3 regions of the Streptomyces sp. NPDC057694 genome follow, and region 3 is predicted to be linked to each of the others. Evidence: riboswitches for the same ligand, from Rfam matches in the RefSeq annotation. Region 3 holds a riboswitch; each other region holds the start of a gene.
The links. Region 3 has a riboswitch for cyclic di-AMP ahead of ACFVDP_RS35370 (transglycosylase family protein). Riboswitches for the same ligand answer to the same signal wherever they lie in the genome.
Positions count from the first base shown of each region.

Region 1: another riboswitch for cyclic di-AMP. It lies ahead of ACFVDP_RS11385 (NlpC/P60 family protein); the one in region 3 lies ahead of ACFVDP_RS35370 (transglycosylase family protein).
Region 2: another riboswitch for cyclic di-AMP. It lies ahead of ACFVDP_RS13690 (C40 family peptidase); the one in region 3 lies ahead of ACFVDP_RS35370 (transglycosylase family protein).

Region 1 is NZ_JBHVIX010000003.1:337,339-340,604, reverse strand. It holds gene pcrA (DNA helicase PcrA) at 1-1,576, opposite strand, end outside; cyclic di-AMP (ydaO/yuaA leader) riboswitch at 1,920-2,086, shown strand; gene ACFVDP_RS11385 (NlpC/P60 family protein) at 2,094-3,266, shown strand, end outside.
Region 2 is NZ_JBHVIX010000004.1:335,580-338,845, reverse strand. It holds gene ACFVDP_RS13700 (ATP-binding protein) at 166-621, shown strand; gene ACFVDP_RS13695 (DUF6328 family protein) at 629-1,126, opposite strand; gene ACFVDP_RS13690 (C40 family peptidase) at 1,218-1,691, opposite strand; cyclic di-AMP (ydaO/yuaA leader) riboswitch at 1,695-1,896, opposite strand; gene ACFVDP_RS13685 (hypothetical protein) at 2,232-2,540, opposite strand; gene ACFVDP_RS13680 (ATP-dependent Clp protease proteolytic subunit) at 2,548-3,183, opposite strand.
Region 3 is NZ_JBHVIX010000024.1:103,496-106,761, reverse strand. It holds gene ACFVDP_RS35375 (transglycosylase family protein) at 50-1,087, shown strand; cyclic di-AMP (ydaO/yuaA leader) riboswitch at 1,224-1,425, shown strand; gene ACFVDP_RS35370 (transglycosylase family protein) at 1,430-2,134, shown strand; gene eno (phosphopyruvate hydratase) at 2,412-3,266, shown strand, end outside.

The sequences.
Region 1 (3,266 bases), on a different contig from region 3:
CGTTCGTCGAGCGGGCCGCCATGCCGTACGCCTCGTCGACGCGGCGCAGCGCCTGCGGGAAGCTGATCTTCTCGCGCAGCGACAGCGCGTCGATCATCGCCTCGGCGCGGTCGCCGATGCCGCGCTTCGGCACGTTCAGGATCCGGCGCAGCGGGACCGAGTCCTCCGGGTTGGAGAGCACCCGCAGATAGGCCAGGACGTCCCTGACCTCCTTGCGCTCGTAGAAGCGGACGCCGCCGACGACCTTGTAGGGCAGTCCTACGCGGATGAAGATCTCTTCGAAGACACGGGACTGCGCGTTCGTCCGGTAGAAGACGGCGACGTCGCCGGCCCGGGCGTCGCCCGCGTCCGTGAGGCGGTCGATCTCGTCGGCGATGAACTGGGCCTCGTCGTGCTCGGTGTCCGCGACGTAGCCGGTGATCTGGGCGCCCGCTCCCGCGTTCGTCCACAGGTTCTTCGGGCGGCGCGACTCGTTGCGCTCGATGACCGCGTTGGCCGCGGAGAGGATCGTCTGCGTGGAGCGGTAGTTCTGCTCCAGCATGATCGTCGTCGCGTCCGCGTAGTCCTCCTCGAAGTCGAGGATGTTGCGGATCGTGGCGCCGCGGAAGGCGTAGATCGACTGGTCGGCGTCACCGACGACGCACAGCTCGGCCGGGTCGCTGTCGGCCGGGCCCACCAGCTCCTTGACCAGCGCGTACTGCGCGTGGTTGGTGTCCTGGTACTCGTCGACCATGACGTGGCGGAAGCGGCGGTGGTAGTGCTCCGCGACGTCGGGGAACGCACGCAGCAGGTTCACCGTCGTCATGATCAGGTCGTCGAAGTCCAGCGCGTTCGCCTCGCGGAGGCGGGACTGGTACATCGCGTAGGCCTGGGCGAGGGTCTTCTCGAAGCCGTCGGCCGCCGTGCTCGCGAAGTCCTCCTCGTCGATCAGCTCGTTCTTCAGGTTGCTGATCTTCGCGCTGAAGGACTTCGGCGGGAACTTCTTCGGGTCCAGGTCCAGGTCGCGGCAGACGAGCGCCATGAGGCGCTTGCTGTCGGCCGCGTCGTAGATCGAGAAGGAGGACGTGAAGCCCAGCTTCTTGCTCTCCCGGCGCAGGATGCGCACGCAGGCGCTGTGGAAGGTCGACACCCACATCGCGTTGGCCCGCGGGCCGACGAGGGCCTCGACGCGCTCCTTCATCTCGCCCGCGGCCTTGTTCGTGAACGTGATCGCGAGGATCTGGCCCGGGTGGACGCCGCGCTCGGCGAGCAGGTACGCGATGCGGTGCGTCAGGACGCGGGTCTTGCCGGAGCCGGCGCCCGCGACGATGAGCAGGGGCGAGCCGCCGTGGACGACGGCCGCCCGCTGATTCTCGTTCAACCCCTCCAGGAGGGATTCCGCGTCGACGGCCGGGCGCGGGGCGCCGTCCCGGTAGTACGCGTCCCTGGCCGGTGGCACGTCGAACTTCCCGCCGAACAGATCGTCCGGGATCGGCTCCGGCGCGCTGTCGTGGGCGGGGTCCTCGGGCGGCGGCGGGGGCTGCTCCGCGCCGCTCTGGAGGCTGGCCAGGAAACTGTCGTCAAAGAGGCTGCTCATCGCCGTACGAGTCTAGGCCGCCCCACTGACAGAGCGCCGCCGCCTTTGCGATACCGGGCCTCCGCCGCCGTGCGGGAGCGCGGACGCGGCGTGTTCCGCATGACGCAGATCACTCGCCGCTCCCCCGGCCGCGGATCATGCCGCCACATCGGCACACAGCCGGATAAACAGACCGAGAACCGATCAAGAAATGGACGCGCGGCACCCCTCGGGTCCCCCGACCGCAGCAAGGTCACGAAAATGTATCGGGCATATCGCACATCAACCTTCACAGCAGCAACACGAGTTGGCTACCGTGCTGCGCGGGCCGTCCGTCCCCCCGCCCGCGATCGTCGCGGCGAGCGGGCAGCCCCCGCTGAGTTCCGTACGCCGTGAGGCAGGGAACCGGGGACCCACCGACCTTGGGGTGAATCGGCTCGACGGCCCGGCAGTACCGGGCGGTGGAGCGTAGGGCGACCTTCCTGGCCCGAACCCGACAGCTAACCCGGTAGGCGGATGACGGAAGGAGTCGCCAGCCTTGGCGTCGCACCGCAAGCCGCGCAACCGGTCCCGACTCGCCGGCGGTCTTCGCACGACCCCCGCGATCGGCATCACCACCGCCGCCCTCACCTCTGTCGCCCTGCTCTCGCAGACGGCGCAGGCCGCTCCCGCGCAGCCGGACCGGCCGAGCCTGGAAGAGGTCCAGAAGAAGGTCGACACCCTGTACCGCCAGGCCGAGGTCGCCACGCAGAAGTACAACGCGGCCAAGGAGCAGACCACCGGCAAGAAGCAGCAGGTCGACCGGCTCCTCGACGACATCGCGCAGCGCACCGAGAAGATGAACAAGGCCCGCCAGGAACTGGGCCGGTACGCCGCCGAGCAGTACCGCTCGGGCGGGATGAGCGACACCGCGACGATGTTCCTCGCCGACAACCCCGAGGACTACTTCGCGCAGGACCAACTGCTCAGCCGGATGACGAACGAGCAGAAGAAGGCCGTCGACGACTTCCAGGACGAGCAGCGCAAGACGGCGAAGAAGCGCACCGAGGCGCAGGAGAACCTGCGCCAGCTCGCCGGTTCTCAGGAGGAGCTGCAGAGCTCCAAGGAAGCCGTGCAGACGAAGCTGTCCGACGCGCGGCAGCTGCTCTCCAAGCTGACCGCCGAGGAGAAGGCGCGGCTCGCGCGGATCGAGAAGGCCAAGGAGGAGGCGGCCCGGAAGAAGGCTGCCGAGCTGGCGCAGCAGCAGAAGGAGGCCGAGGCCGCCAAGCAGAAGGCGGCCGAGGAGAAGGCCGCCCAGGAGGGCGCGTCGGGCTCCGGCTCGACGGGGTCGTCATCGGGGTCGTCCGGTTCGTCGTCCGGCTACGCCGCCAAGGCCGCGCAGGCCCTCGCCTTCGCCAAGGCCCAGGAGGGCAAGCCGTACGTGTGGGGCGCCACGGGCCCCGACTCCTACGACTGCTCGGGCCTGACCCAGGCCGCCTGGAAGGCCGCCGGCATCACGCTGCCGCGCACCACCTGGGACCAGGTCGAGGTCGGCACGACGGTCTCGCTCTCCGACATCCAGCCCGGCGACCTGGTGTTCTTCTACGACGACATCAGCCACGTCGGCCTCTACCTCGGCGACGGGATGATGATCCACGCCCCGAAGCCGGGCGCGTACGTGCGCGAGGAGTCCATCTACTACGACGGCACCTCGTCGATCCACAGCGTGGTG
Region 2 (3,266 bases), on a different contig from region 3:
CAGAGTTCACCGCTTCGAGCGACAGATATATGCATATCTTGGGGGATCGCCACCCTGGAAGCGCATCCAAGTGGCACGCTGGCGCGAAGCAGTAGCCGGGGCCGGTGAATGAAGGATCCGCGGCGGGCGGTCGAGCGGCCCCGACAGGAAAGGGACGACTTCGCCATGGCAGACCACCAGGAAGCATCAGTAACACTGCCGAGCGATCCCGCGTCGGTCTCGACGGCCCGGAGGTACGTGAGCAACGTGCTGACGGAGTGGGGCATGCCGGGTGACGGCGACACCGCCGACACGGTCCGGCTGATCGTCTCCGAACTCGCGACGAACGCGGTGCAGCACACCCGCGGTCTGTCCCCCACCTTCACCGTCGAGCTGGAACTGGAGCGGGACGAGCGGCTGCGGATCGGCGTCACCGACAGCCATCCCCGCTACCCCAAGCGGCTGCCCGCCGCGGTGCAGCAGGACAATGGGCGCGGCATGGTCATCATCCGCTGTCTCACGGCCGAGTGCGGCGGCAGACTCTCGGTCTGTCCGACGCCCGAGGGCGGCAAGACGGTGTGGATCGCACTGCCCTGGAAGAGCACCGCGGCCGGCGGAGACATCCGCCCGGCCAGCCGCTGAGCGCGGGTCAGCCGGACGCCTCGTCGTCCGGGGGCGCTGCCCGCCCGGCCAGGGACCGGCGCAGGAGCCCGGGAAGAACCCCCCACAGCCCCACGCACACCAGGAACGTTCCGGCGCCCGCGGCGATGCCGCCGCCCCGGCCGACCGTCACATCGACCACGAGCAGCACCGAACCCGTGAGCGCGAGGGCGAGCGCGGCCATGCCGCAGGCGGCGAGCCGCGACGAGACCCGTACGATCCGGGACTTCGCCCCCAGCTGGAACAGCACCCGGTGCAGCGCCGCGGGCGCCATCAGCAGCGCGGCCGCCACGACCGCGAGGAGCAGCGTCGTCACATAGACGGCGCGCTGCACCGTGTCGAGTGCGGGAAAGCGCTGGGTGAAAGCGAGCGTGAGGAGAAAGGCGAACAGGAACTGCACCCCGGTCTGCGTGACACGGAGTTCCTGCAGAAGCTCGCCGAAGTTCCGGTCGGCTCGCTCCAGGGGCGTCTCGTTCCGTTCGTCCATGCTCTCCAGGTAACCCCTTCCGGCCGGTCGAGGCATGGTGGCGGGCCTGGCGCCCGGCCCGCCACCATGAAAAGGGGGCGACGGTGCCGGGTCAGCGCACCCGGCCGTACCAGACGCTCTTGGTCCAGATCTTCTGCAGCTTCACCACGTCCCCGGTCTTCGGGGAGTGCCACATGCGTCCCTTACCGGCGTAGATGCCGACGTGGTAGACGCTCCGGCCGGAGTGGAAGAAGACCAGGTCACCACGCTTGCGGTGGGATGCGGAGACATGGCGGGTCTTGTTGTACTGCTGCGCGGCGGTGCGGGGCAGCTTCTTGCCCGCCCGCTTGAACGAGTAGAGCGTGAGGCCCGAGCAGTCGAACCGGCGCGGCCCGGTGGCGCCCCACTTGTACGGCGCTCCCTTCTTCGAGGCCGCGACCTGGAGTGCCTTGGTCGAGGCCACGGCCGCCGACGCCTCGGGCGCGGCACCGGGGACCATGAGCCCGGCGCTCGCGACGGCGAGGGTCAGGGCCGAGGCGGTGCCGGCCCGGGTCAGCAGCGAGGGGACACGATTGAGCGCGGACATGCGCAACCCTTCGTCAGCCGCCTGCGAAGGATGACCTGTCGGGTTCGGGCTGGCGAAGATGCCCGGCCGCGGGACGCGGCTTCACCCCAAGGACTGCTCGCAGCGGCTGCTGCGGCGGCCCGTCGTGCCTGGGTCCTCCACTCCTGCCGATCCACTCCTGTCGACCTGGCATCCGGGCGGCGGCAGGACTCGGCGTCCGCACGGACCGCCCCGCCGCGGTGGCGGGGGCTTGTCGTCGGAAGGGATCTTGACCCACCTCTGAGGCGAAAGCCGAGCTGAACCGGCGGTAAGTGAGGCTCCTCACGCTTGACCCGTTCAGGTGGACAGTGCGGCTTTCGGGAACCGGCGGCCAGCCGCGACCATGCCCGCACCAGGGGCGGAACCGAAAATTCCGGGATGCGCCTACCGCCGTCGCGCAACTCTTACGGTCTTCAGGGTCTACGCACATCTACGCCATCCGGCGGTACCCCATCTGGGCCGTTTCGCAGGGGACGCGGACGACTTGGCCGCCAAAGGACGTCGGACGACTTCAACTGTCCGTCAGGTGACGTTTTCTGGCGGCAAAGTGACTGCCCGTGTTCGCCTCTCCCCGTCCAGAACGCGCAGCGCCCGCTCCAGGGTCGCCGCGTGCACCCGGCTCTCGCCCCGCTGGTGCATCAGGGTCAGGGCGTCCCGGAGCGCCGTCGCCCGGCTGACCAGCGCCTGGGCCGCGCGCAGGCCCCGATACGTGTCGTCGCCGCGCGCGGGGTTGATGCGCGCCAGCAGATCGACCACGGCCAGATAGCTGTCCACCAGCTCGCACTCGGCGCGGGTCAGCGCGGGCAGCGGCGGCAGTTCCGGTGGATACACGGCCGCCTCACCTCGCGCCCGGTGCGCCGTGCGTGTTCTTGCGGTTCTGCAGGACGTGATCCACCAGGCCGTATTCCAGGGCCTGTTGGGCCGTGAGTACGGTGTCCCGCTCGATGTCCGCGCTGATCCGCTCCGTCGGCCGGCCCGAGTGGCGTGCGAGCAGCTCCTCCAACTGCGCCCGCGTGCGCATGATTTCCCGGGCCTGGATCTCCAGGTCCGTGGGCTGTCCCTGGGCCGGCTCCGGCAGCGCGGGCTGGTCGAGCACCACGCGCGAGCCGGGGAGCATCATCCGCTTGCCCGGCGCTCCCGCGGCCAGCAGCACCGCGGCGACGGACGCGGCCTGTCCCAGACAGGTCGTCTCCACCTCGCAACTGACGTACTGCATCGTGTCGTAGATCGCCGTCATCGCGCTGAACGAGCCGCCGGGGGAGTTGATGTACAGCGAGATGTCCCGCTCCGGCGCCGTGTACTCGAGGTGCATCAGCTGCGCCATCACATCGTTCGCCGAGGTGTCGTCGATCGGTGTCCCGAGGAAGACGATGCGCTCTTCCAGGAGCTTGGAGTAGGGGTCGAGCGTGCGCTGGCCCGACGCGGTGCGCTCGGTGAACTCGGGCAGGACATAACGGCCGGACGGGCGGGTCATGGTGCCTCCAATGGCGATCCGGGCGCGGTGGACGCCGCCCCTGTAAAAAATGTACAGGACGTACATCACGTACGATGGGGAGC
Region 3 (3,266 bases):
CATCCACCTTGTCGCGTGCAGCAGCATCAGTCTCGCGAAAGGCAACCGCATGCTCTCCGGGAACGGCCGACACCGTCGCCCCCGCCAGGCCCCTGCTCTCGTTGTCGCCGCCGGAGTCACCGGCAGCGCCCTCGCGATCCCGCTGCTCGCTGCGACGAGCGCGGGCGCGGCGACGGCCTCCACGTGGGACAAGGTCGCCGAGTGCGAGAGCGGCGGGCAGTGGAGCCTGGACGCGGGCGACGGCTACTACGGAGGCCTGCAGTTCTCGCAGGACATGTGGGAGCAGTACGGCGGGCTCGACTACGCCCCGCGGGCCGACCAGGCCAGCCGCTCGCAGCAGATCGCCGTCGCCGAGAAGGTCCTCGACGACAAGGGGCCGAGCGCCTGGCCGAGCTGCTCGATCACCGCGGGCCTCGCCAAGGGTGACGGTTCGGCGGACGTCGACCCGGGCGCCAGCGCCTCCCCGCAGCCGTCCGGCACGGCCGACTCGAAGGCCGGGTCGGACGCGGACTCCGACTCGAGTTCGGCCTCGAACTCCGACTCGAATTCGGACTCGGGTTCGGATGCGGGAGGCAAGAATCACGACGAGTCCGGCACATCGGACAAGGCGTCGGGTGCGGCGTCGGACGACGCGACGGACGGTTCGTCGAGCGACGCGTCGGACGAGGCGTCCGACGGGCCGTCAGCCGACAGCTCCGCCGATACCTCGGGTAACAGCAAGGCCGGCGGGGCGGATGACGCCACGTCGACTCCGTCCGGCACCGCGTCGCCCGACGCCTCGGCCACCGGCTCCGACACCTCCGACGGCGCGTCGTCCGTCGGCCGGCACCGGGGGGACCGGGCCACCGACGACGGCGCCGACTCGCGTACGGGGGACGGCCGTCACGCCTCGCGCGGCGACGAGCGCGACGACGAGGCCTATGTGGTCCGCTCGGGTGACAACCTCTGGGACATCGCCGACGCCCATGACGTACAGGGCGGGTGGGCCGCGCTCTACGACGCCAACAAGAAGACGGTCGGCACCGACCCCGACCTCATCCTTCCTGGTCAGAGTCTGGATCTTGGGCTCGAATCGGTCGAAAAGTAGCGGGAGTTACGGGGTCTTTGAGGCGTGTATGTCCGCTTTTGATCGAGTGAGACATGAGTCTCAAAGACCCTGATCGTCTTTGAAATCGGACGGATCGACTGCTTACGGTCGTCACCGCTCGCCACAGCGGGCCCCGATGGACGTCACGCCGAATCCTGCCAACGTCCGTACGGGAACAGTCGACGCGTCAGCGCCGTAGGCAGGAGCGGGGGACCCAGGTAAGCCGCCCTCCCGGGAGACCGGAGGGGCTTGGGGTTAAGCCGCGCACAAGATGCGCGGCCGGGCACTCACTGGCCCGAACCCGACAGCTCACCTCGTAGGCGTCGGTGAGGGGATCTCTCCATGCTGCTTTCCAGCAAGGGCAAGCACCGCCGCCCGTCCAAGGCCGTCCGTGTCGCCACCCTCGCGGGTGTCGCCGGTGCCGCTGTCGCCGTCCCGCTGATGGGCGCCACGTCCGCCTCCGCCGCCTCCACCTCCGAGTGGGACCAGGTCGCGCAGTGCGAGTCCGGTGGCAACTGGTCGATCAACACGGGCAACGGCTACTCCGGTGGCCTCCAGTTCTCGCCGTCCACCTGGGCGGCCTACGGCGGCACGCAGTACGCGTCCTCCGCCGCCGGCGCCTCCAAGGCCCAGCAGATCTCGGTCGCCGAGAAGGTCCTCGCCTCGCAGGGCAAGGGCGCCTGGCCGAGCTGTGGTGTGGGCCTGTCCGGCGCCTCCACGAGCAACTCCGCTCCGGCTCCCGAGCAGGACACCCAGCAGTCGCAGCCGCAGCAGCAGAGCCAGCCGCAGCAGCAGGAGCAGAAGTCGACCGAGCAGCACACCGACTCCTCGGCCGCCTCGCGCTCGCAGTCGCGTGACACCGTCACCACCCCCACCGGCCAGAAGGTCGAGAAGGGCGACGGCGAGTACAAGGTGAAGACCGGCGACACCCTCAGCAAGATCGCCGAGGCGCACGGCACGAACTGGCAGAAGGTGTTCAAGCTCAACAAGGACATCGTCAAGGACGCCGACCTGATCTTCCCGGGTCAGCAGCTCCACCTGAAGTAAGCAGGAACCGGCGGGAGTGCCGCGGGCCCGGCATCGGCGGACGCCGAGCCCCCGGCCGCATCCCGTCCCCACCTTCAGTGGGCCGCTCACCTGAGCAGCCCCCGCCCCATGCAGCGGGCGGGGGCTGCTGTCTTTGTTCCGTTAAGAAACATTTCGCTACGGGCGTTGTCCACGAGCCGGGCGGTCGGATGGCCGATGCCCCGGAGCCGGTTAGGCTCAGAGGGCGCGGGACCGGACAACATGGCCCCGCACAGTCCGCGTCACATCCCAGAAGGAGATGCTCGTGCCGTCCATCGACGTCGTCGTAGCCCGGGAAATCCTGGACTCCCGAGGCAACCCCACGGTCGAGGTCGAGGTCGGCCTCGACGACGGCAGCACGGGTCGTGCTGCTGTTCCGTCCGGTGCCTCCACCGGAGCCTTCGAGGCCATCGAACTCCGTGACGGTGACCCCAACCGTTACCTCGGCAAGGGCGTCGAGAAGGCCGTCCTCGCCGTCATCGAGCAGATCGGCCCGGAGCTCGTCGGCTACGACGCCACCGAGCAGCGTCTGATCGACCAGGCGATGTTCGACCTGGACGCCACGGACAACAAGGGCTCGCTCGGCGCCAACGCCATCCTCGGCGTCTCGCTCGCCGTCGCGCACGCCGCCTCCGAGGCCAGCGACCTGCCGCTGTTCCGCTACCTCGGCGGTCCGAACGCGCACCTGCTGCCCGTCCCGATGATGAACATCCTGAACGGTGGGTCGCACGCCGACTCCAACGTCGACATCCAGGAGTTCATGATCGCCCCGATCGGCGCGGAGTCCTTCTCCGAGGCCCTTCGCTGGGGCGCCGAGGTCTACCACACCCTCAAGAAGGTGCTGAAGACCAAGGGCCTGTCCACCGGCCTCGGCGACGAGGGCGGCTTCGCCCCGAACCTGGAGTCGAACCGCGCCGCGCTCGACCTCATCCTCGAAGCGATCAAGGAGGCCGGTTACATCCCCGGCCAGCAGATCGCGCTCGCGCTGGACGTCGCCGCCTCCGAGTTCTACAAGGACGGCAAGTACCAGTTCGAGGGCAAGGAGCGCTCCGCCGCCGAGATGACGGAGTACTACGAGGAGCTCGTCTCCGCGTACCCGCTCGTCTCCATCGAG